Regions from separate parts of the Mycobacterium sp. NGS41 genome, predicted to be linked through region 2. Evidence: riboswitches for the same ligand, from Rfam matches in the RefSeq annotation. Region 2 holds a riboswitch; the other holds the start of a gene.

Region 1 (3,405 bases), on a different contig from region 2:
AAGGGCGAGGTGTCGCGAGGCGATGTCGCCCTCGTCGTCGCAGCCGCGCTGGCAGATGACTCGACCATCCACCGCACCATCGAATTCAACAACGGTGACGCCCCTATCGCGGAAGCGCTAGCTGGCTGACGAACTGGGGTCCAGATCGCGTATCTGTTTTGCCAGCCGCTGCGGACGCAGAAGTGGTGCGTTGTGGTCGAGCCCGGGTAGCACCACTGCGTGTGCGCCTCGCGTTGCGTCGGCGATAGCGCGTGCGGCGCCGCCGAAGGAGGCCGGACTCCGTTGGCCGGCAAGGACGTCCAAGCGCATCGATATGTCGCCGTAAGTCGATGCGGGTCCGTCCAATCCGAGCATCTCACGCCCTTCGGAAACGGTTGTCGGTATCAGATCCCGCTCTTGACGCCACACCGTGTTGAGCAAGGTCCGCGCTAAGGCAACCGCCACCGGCAGCGGGAGACGATCCCACCCGCCCAGTTCGCGCAGGAGTTCGGCCAGAGCGCGGGCATGTTTTCCTTCCTCCGCCAGGCGCGTCACCCGCGCGAAAAATGTCGGCAAGGAACCGTCGATTCCGACTCCCGCGTCGTAGGTCACCACCCAACGCAACTGTTCGGCGGTGGCCCGAATGGCCGTTTGCAGCGCAATAAGGCCGCCATAGCTATGACCGAACAATAGCCTCGAATGCGTGGCTGCCAGCGCGGCGAAGGTGTCCTCACACTCGCGGTCCATGCAATAGGCCCGGCCCTGGGGACCGCTGTCGCCCCGGCCCCGCCGATGCACGAGGTGAACGGTGTAGGAGGTTGCCAATCTTCGCGCGAAGCGCCGGTAGCGGACCGGCGGACTCAGTCCCCCCGTCAGGACGACCAGCCCAGGGCCGGAGCCGATGCTGTCGATGGCGATCGAGGTGCCATCCGCAGATGTGACGAACGATTGCGCGAAGCCGCGTCCCTTCATCCGCACTCCAACCCGTCGCCAGTGTGATGCGTCGCAGGGATTTTAGCTGCGACAGACCCGCACGGTAGCCTTAACGGCGCAGCTGGTCTGCTGTCGCCGCAACCGCGGCGCCGGCATCGAGCGAAGCGGGTTAGTAACGCATCGCGAGAGGGAACCCGGTGAGAGTCCGGGACTGTCCCGCAGCGGTATGCAGGAACGACCGCCGTCAAACAGCACTGGTCCGCAGGGTTTTGGGGACTGGGAAGCGACGGCCACTAGGAGCACCTCCGGGTGCGCGCCTGCGAGTCCGAAGACCTGCCAACTGTGCCGGGCGCGCCGCGTCCGGCGGCTCATCGCCTCGTGGAATGGGCGTTTGGCCTAGCTGGTTGCGGTTTATGTACTTAAGGTGCGAACCGCATCCGGATCGGCTGCACGTCCGCTGGCGGTGACCACCACGCCGATTGAAGGACGAACAAAATCGTGACCTCCGAACCTTTCACCGCAACTGTTGTCGGCTCGCCACGCATCGGCCCGAAACGCGAACTCAAACGCGCGACCGAAGGCTATTGGGCCGGACGTACCAGCCGATCGGAATTGGAAGACGTCGCCGCGACGCTGCGCCGCGACACCTGGAAGAGCCTCGTCGATGCCGGGCTGGACTCGGTGCCGGTGAACACCTTCTCCTACTACGACCAGATGCTCGACACGGCCGTTCTGTTGGGCGCGCTGCCGGCCCGGGCCGCGCAGGTCGCTGACGACCTGGACCGCTACTTCGCAGCGGCGCGCGGCAACAAGGACGTCGCGCCGCTGGAGATGACCAAGTGGTTCGACACCAACTACCACTACATCGTTCCCGAGATCGGGCCGTCGACGAAGTTCACGCTGAACCCGGACAAGGTGCTCTCCGAACTGAAAGAGGCTCTCGGGCAAAGTATTCCGGCGCGTCCAGTGGTCATCGGCCCGGTGACCTTCCTGCTGCTGAGCAAGGGTGTGGACGGCGGTGGCGCGCCGATCGAGCGGCTGCAGGAGCTGGTGCCGATCTACTCCGAGCTGTTGAGCCTGCTGGCCGACAACGGCGCGCAGTGGGTGCAGATCGACGAACCCGCGCTGGTCACCGACATCTCCCCCGACGCCCCCGCGCTGGCCGAGGCGGTCTACAACGCGCTCGGCAAGGTGACCAACCGGCCGGCCATCTACGTCGCCACCTACTTCGGTGACCCCGGCGCGTCGCTGGCGGGGCTGGCGCGCACACCCGTCGAGGCGATCGGCGTCGACCTGGTCTACGGCGCCGACACGGCGATCGCCGGGGCGCCCGGCTTAGCCAACAAGACGCTGGTGGCCGGCATCGTCGACGGACGCAACATCTGGCGCACCGACCTACAGGCGGCACTGAGCAAGCTGGCGAGCCTGCTGGGCTCGGCCGCCAGCGTCGCGGTCTCGACCTCGTGCTCCACGCTGCATGTCCCCTACTCGCTGGAGCCGGAGACCGACCTCGACGACGCGCTGCGCAGTTGGCTGGCGTTCGGTCAGGAGAAGGTCGCCGAGGTGGTGGCCCTGTCTCGTGCGCTTCACGAGGGCCGCGAGGCGGTCGTCAAGGAGATCGACGCCTCCAACGCGGCTGTCGCCTCCCGCAAGCGCGACCCACGCCTGCACAAGGACCAGGTCCGGGCCCGTATCGACTCGATCGTCGCATCCGGGGCGCACCGCGGCGACGCCGCACAACGCCGGGCCAGCCAGGACGCGCGCCTGCACCTGCCCCCGCTTCCGACCACCACGATCGGCTCGTACCCGCAGACCTCGGCGATCCGAAAGGCGCGCGCGGCCTTACGGTCCGGCGAGATCGACCAGGCCGAGTATGTCCGGCGGATGAAGCAGGAGATCGCCGACGTCATCAAGCTGCAGGAGCAACTCGGCCTGGACGTGCTGGTGCACGGCGAGCCGGAACGCAATGACATGGTGCAGTACTTCGCCGAGCAGTTGGAGGGCTTCTTCGCCACGCAGAACGGTTGGGTGCAGTCCTACGGCAGCCGCTGCGTACGTCCGCCGATCCTCTACGGCGACGTGGTCCGTACCCAGCCGATGACGGTGGAATGGATCACCTATGCGCAGTCGCTGACCGACAAACCAGTGAAGGGCATGCTGACCGGACCGGTTACCATTTTGGCCTGGTCATTCGTCCGCGACGACCAGCCTCTGGCCGACACCGCCAACCAGGTGGCGCTGGCCATTCGCGACGAGACCGTGGATCTGCAGTCCGCCGGTATCGCGGTAATCCAGGTCGACGAGCCCGCTTTGCGCGAGCTGCTGCCGCTGCGTCGCGCCGACCAGGACGACTACTTGCGTTGGGCGGTAGGGGCTTTCCGTCTGGCCACCTCCGGCGTCGCCGACTCGACACAGATCCACACCCATCTCTGCTACTCGGAGTTCGGTGAGGTTATCGGGGCCATCGCCGACCTGGACGCCGACGTCACGTCC
Region 2 (3,405 bases):
CGTGCACCGCAGGCCGCCATCGAACAGCTGAAGAGACGGATGGGCTGGCGGATTCCCTGGTACACGATTACCGACGGCTTCGATGCCGACTTCGGCGTGGATGAGTGGCACGGTACGAACGCGTTCATCCGCGACGGCGCCCGCGTATTCCGTACCTACTTCATCAACAACCGGGGTGACGAGGCACTGGGAAACACCTGGAGCTACCTGGACATGACCGCGTTGGGCCGCCAGGAGTACTGGGAGGATTCGCCGGAGGGCTATCCGCAGACCGCGCCGTACGAATGGTGGGCGTGGCACGACGCTTACGGCCAACACGAGCCGTCACGTTGGTTCGGCGAGCCCGACCCGGACGATCCCAACGACATACGGCCGCCGCGCCGGAATACCTAGTCACATCAGCCACGTCGTCGCAAAGTTGATATCACCCGCGATATCGCTTCGCAGACTGCAACATGGCTTGCTTTTCTGGTACCCGAGTGGCTGGTGTGACGAGCAGTGTTAGGTGGCGTCGTCGTCCGCCCTGTCGGACCCCCAGGTGCCGGGCATCATGGGCATGCGGGGGCCCCCTGACATGCCATCGGCCAGCGTGATCAACCCGGCCGCCTGGCCGGGACCAGCCTTGGAGGAGGTTCCGACGAATCCCTGCGTGCCCGCACCCGTGTCCGAGCCCGCCACCGCGCCGACCAGCTCCGAGTCTGGCTCCAAGTCCATGTATTCGTAGCCGCGGCCGAGCATCTGCACCTTCGCTCGCCGCCGCCGCTGCGTTTGCGTCTGTTCTCGAGGCGGCGCCGCGACCGCTGAAGTATCGGCGCCCTCGGGCTCCGACACCTTCCTTCGGGCGCCGGCGCGTGCCGCGGCGCTGGCGGGGGAGTTCAGGTCGCCCACGAGGTAGCCGAGGTTTTCCATGCCCGCGCCCAGGCCCGCGCCGATATGGGCCGAACCGGTCAGCGTCGGGGGCGAGGCAGCCGGCGGAGGTGACGAGGCGGGGGTCCCCGGAGCCGTCGCCTCCACCGGAGCAGGTGCCGGGGACGACGTGGAAGTCGGGATGGTCGGGCCAAGCGCCACGAGGGGCGGCGTGACGGGCGGCGGGGCAGGCGGCGCCGGTGTCGCGGAGAGTAGCGCCGCAAAGGCCTTGACGCCGATGGGCGCCAAGACCCCGCCGGCGGCCAACGGCAATAACGGGGCGGTCAGCAGGGGCACAAAAACCACGAGCAGCAAAATAGTCTGCTCGAGCAGAGTTTTGAGCAACGCGATGGTATCGGTGATCACCGTGCCGATAACTTCGACGGTGGTGAACAGAATGGTGAGACCGATAGTCGCGGGATTACCCGAAGCAAACGCCGCTGTGAGATCTAGCGCCACAAAACTGAACATTTGGGACAGCAGAGCGACATAGGTACCTATGTCCATCGGATAGCCGAGGGCGAACGCGATATTGAACGGGCTCAAGTAGGTGAGTGGATTGCCCAGGATGGGCAGCCACGGATCGAATCCGCCAAACATCCCTTGGAGGAAGGGGATGTTGGACAGCCCGTCAATCAACGGTTGCAGGCTGTTGTTGTAGAAGTCGATAAAGCCGCTCTGCTCCAACCACTGATAAATCTCGTTCTGCCGGTCGGGGGGCAGCGGTAACGCCTCGTCGGAAGTCGACGCCAGCGTGTCGGCTTTCATGACCTGTGGCGCCGCTGTGGTCTCCGGCACCGACGCCACCGCGGTCGACGAGACCGTCTGATAGACGCTCATCACGGTGGCGGCCTGGATCCACATCCGCACATAGTCGGCTTCGTTGAGCGCGATCGGGATGGTGTTGATGCCGAAGAAGTTCGTTGCCAGCAGCACGGCATGGGTGGCGTGGTTGGCGGCCAACTCGGCCAGGGTCGGCATCGTGGCCAGGGCGGTGGAGTAGGCGGTCGCCGCGGTCTCCTGTTGGGCCGCCGTCGCCGCCCCGTCGGCCGAGGCTTGTGTCAGCCATGCGAGATACGGGGCGTGGGCACTCACGTATGCCTCGGCCGTCGGACCGTCCCATGCCCCGGCCTGCGCCGCGGCCACCAGCGCGGCCAGCTCCTCGGCCGCCTCCGCGTACGCGCTGCTCAGCGAGGTCCACGTTTCGGCTGCGGCCAGCAACGGGCCGGGTCCAGGCCCGGAACTCAGCAGCGCCGAATGCACTTCGGGCGGGAAAGCCATCCAGATGGGGGCGGTCATCGGCGGCATCCCGCGATTTGTCTGGCAGTGCCTGGACCGCGCAATAAGACGTGCAGCGTCATGAAGAATCGCTTTCTCCAGGGTGCACCGCCCCGGGTTAGCAGGACGCGATGACGCGAGTCTCCTGGCTCTCGGATCGCCGCTCGCCTCGCCTTCCAGCCAATTGGCCGTGGCATATGAGGGTCGCTCCCCGATGACAGTGGCGGGACCGCGCCGGATTTGCACCGGCTTCCTGCGTCGTCATCGCCTTACCGGCGATATTGTCGCATCCCGGCTGCGGTTGCGCCTCGGCACCTGTAAGGATCTAGCAAACCTAGAGGGCGGCGACTATGTTGACGGCGGTTCGCAGACAGCCGGACGATCTATCCGAGTGCATCGATCTCCTCTGGGCCGTCCACCTCAAGGACGGCTATCCGATGTTCTGGCCGTCGAATCCGACCCGCTGGCTCGCGTCACGGCACGAGGTTGCGGCATGGGTGGCGCGGGACGCCGAAACGGCGGGCATCGTCGGGCACGTTGCCGCGCACCTGGTGAATAAGAACGTAGCGGGCGAAATCTGGACTGCCGCATCGGGTCTCCCCGCCGACCGGCTCATGGTGGTGAGCCGACTGATCGTTGAGCCGGCGCGTCGACGGCGCGGTGTCGGCAAGGTGCTGCTAGCCGCGACCACGCGCTATGCGCAGGAACAGGGCGCACTGCCGGTGCTCGACGTAGCGCAAGACAGCGTGGCCGCAATTGGTCTCTATGAGGGCCTCGGGTGGCGGCGGGTGGGCAGTGTGGACGTCGTGGCGGAAAGAAATATTCCTGCGTTCGTGTACCTGGGTCCGCCCGAGTGCATGCCGAATTACGTGGCAGAACGGTAGCCGCCTAACGGCTACGCATCGCAATATTCGGCCGAAAAATCTCGCCTAAAGGTATCGGTGGTTTGCCCTGCCAACGTGGTAACCGGCGGGGAAAGACTTCTCGATGACCTGCAATTGGTGATCCACTCTGGACTCGAGTTCCAAAACCACGCAGCTGTCGCCGACGGCTTTTGACTCGAGAACTATGTATCGCTGACCGCAATCGGTGATTGGGTCGCCTGAGTGTAATTTTTCGACCGGCACAAGCTCCGGTGTTCCGTCTGCCTCCACCCAAGACACAGTAGGTCAACTCCGCGGGCGAGGGAATAGTTCGTGGAGCGGCTGCCAATCAGCCAGC

Evidence for each region. A riboswitch is a leader RNA that binds a small molecule or an ion and turns the genes downstream of it on or off. The one in region 2 is predicted to bind cobalamin.
Region 1: it holds a riboswitch for cobalamin, as region 2 does, so the genes downstream of both, metE (5-methyltetrahydropteroyltriglutamate--homocysteine S-methyltransferase) here and AC5Y21_RS19480 (PPE family protein) in region 2, are expected to answer to the same signal.

The regions. Positions count from the first base shown of each region.
Region 1 is NZ_JCALDF010000001.1:123,267-126,671, reverse strand. It holds gene AC5Y21_RS00630 (SDR family oxidoreductase) at 1-129, shown strand, start outside; gene AC5Y21_RS00625 (alpha/beta fold hydrolase) at 118-951, opposite strand; cobalamin riboswitch at 1,062-1,267, shown strand; gene metE (5-methyltetrahydropteroyltriglutamate--homocysteine S-methyltransferase) at 1,411-3,405, shown strand, end outside.
Region 2 is NZ_JCALDF010000024.1:59,867-63,271, forward strand. It holds gene AC5Y21_RS19475 (DUF899 domain-containing protein) at 1-393, shown strand, start outside; gene AC5Y21_RS19480 (PPE family protein) at 502-2,205, opposite strand; cobalamin riboswitch at 2,301-2,485, opposite strand; gene AC5Y21_RS19485 (GNAT family N-acetyltransferase) at 2,535-3,068, shown strand; gene AC5Y21_RS19490 (hypothetical protein) at 3,114-3,338, opposite strand; gene AC5Y21_RS19495 (nuclear transport factor 2 family protein) at 3,397-3,405, opposite strand, start outside.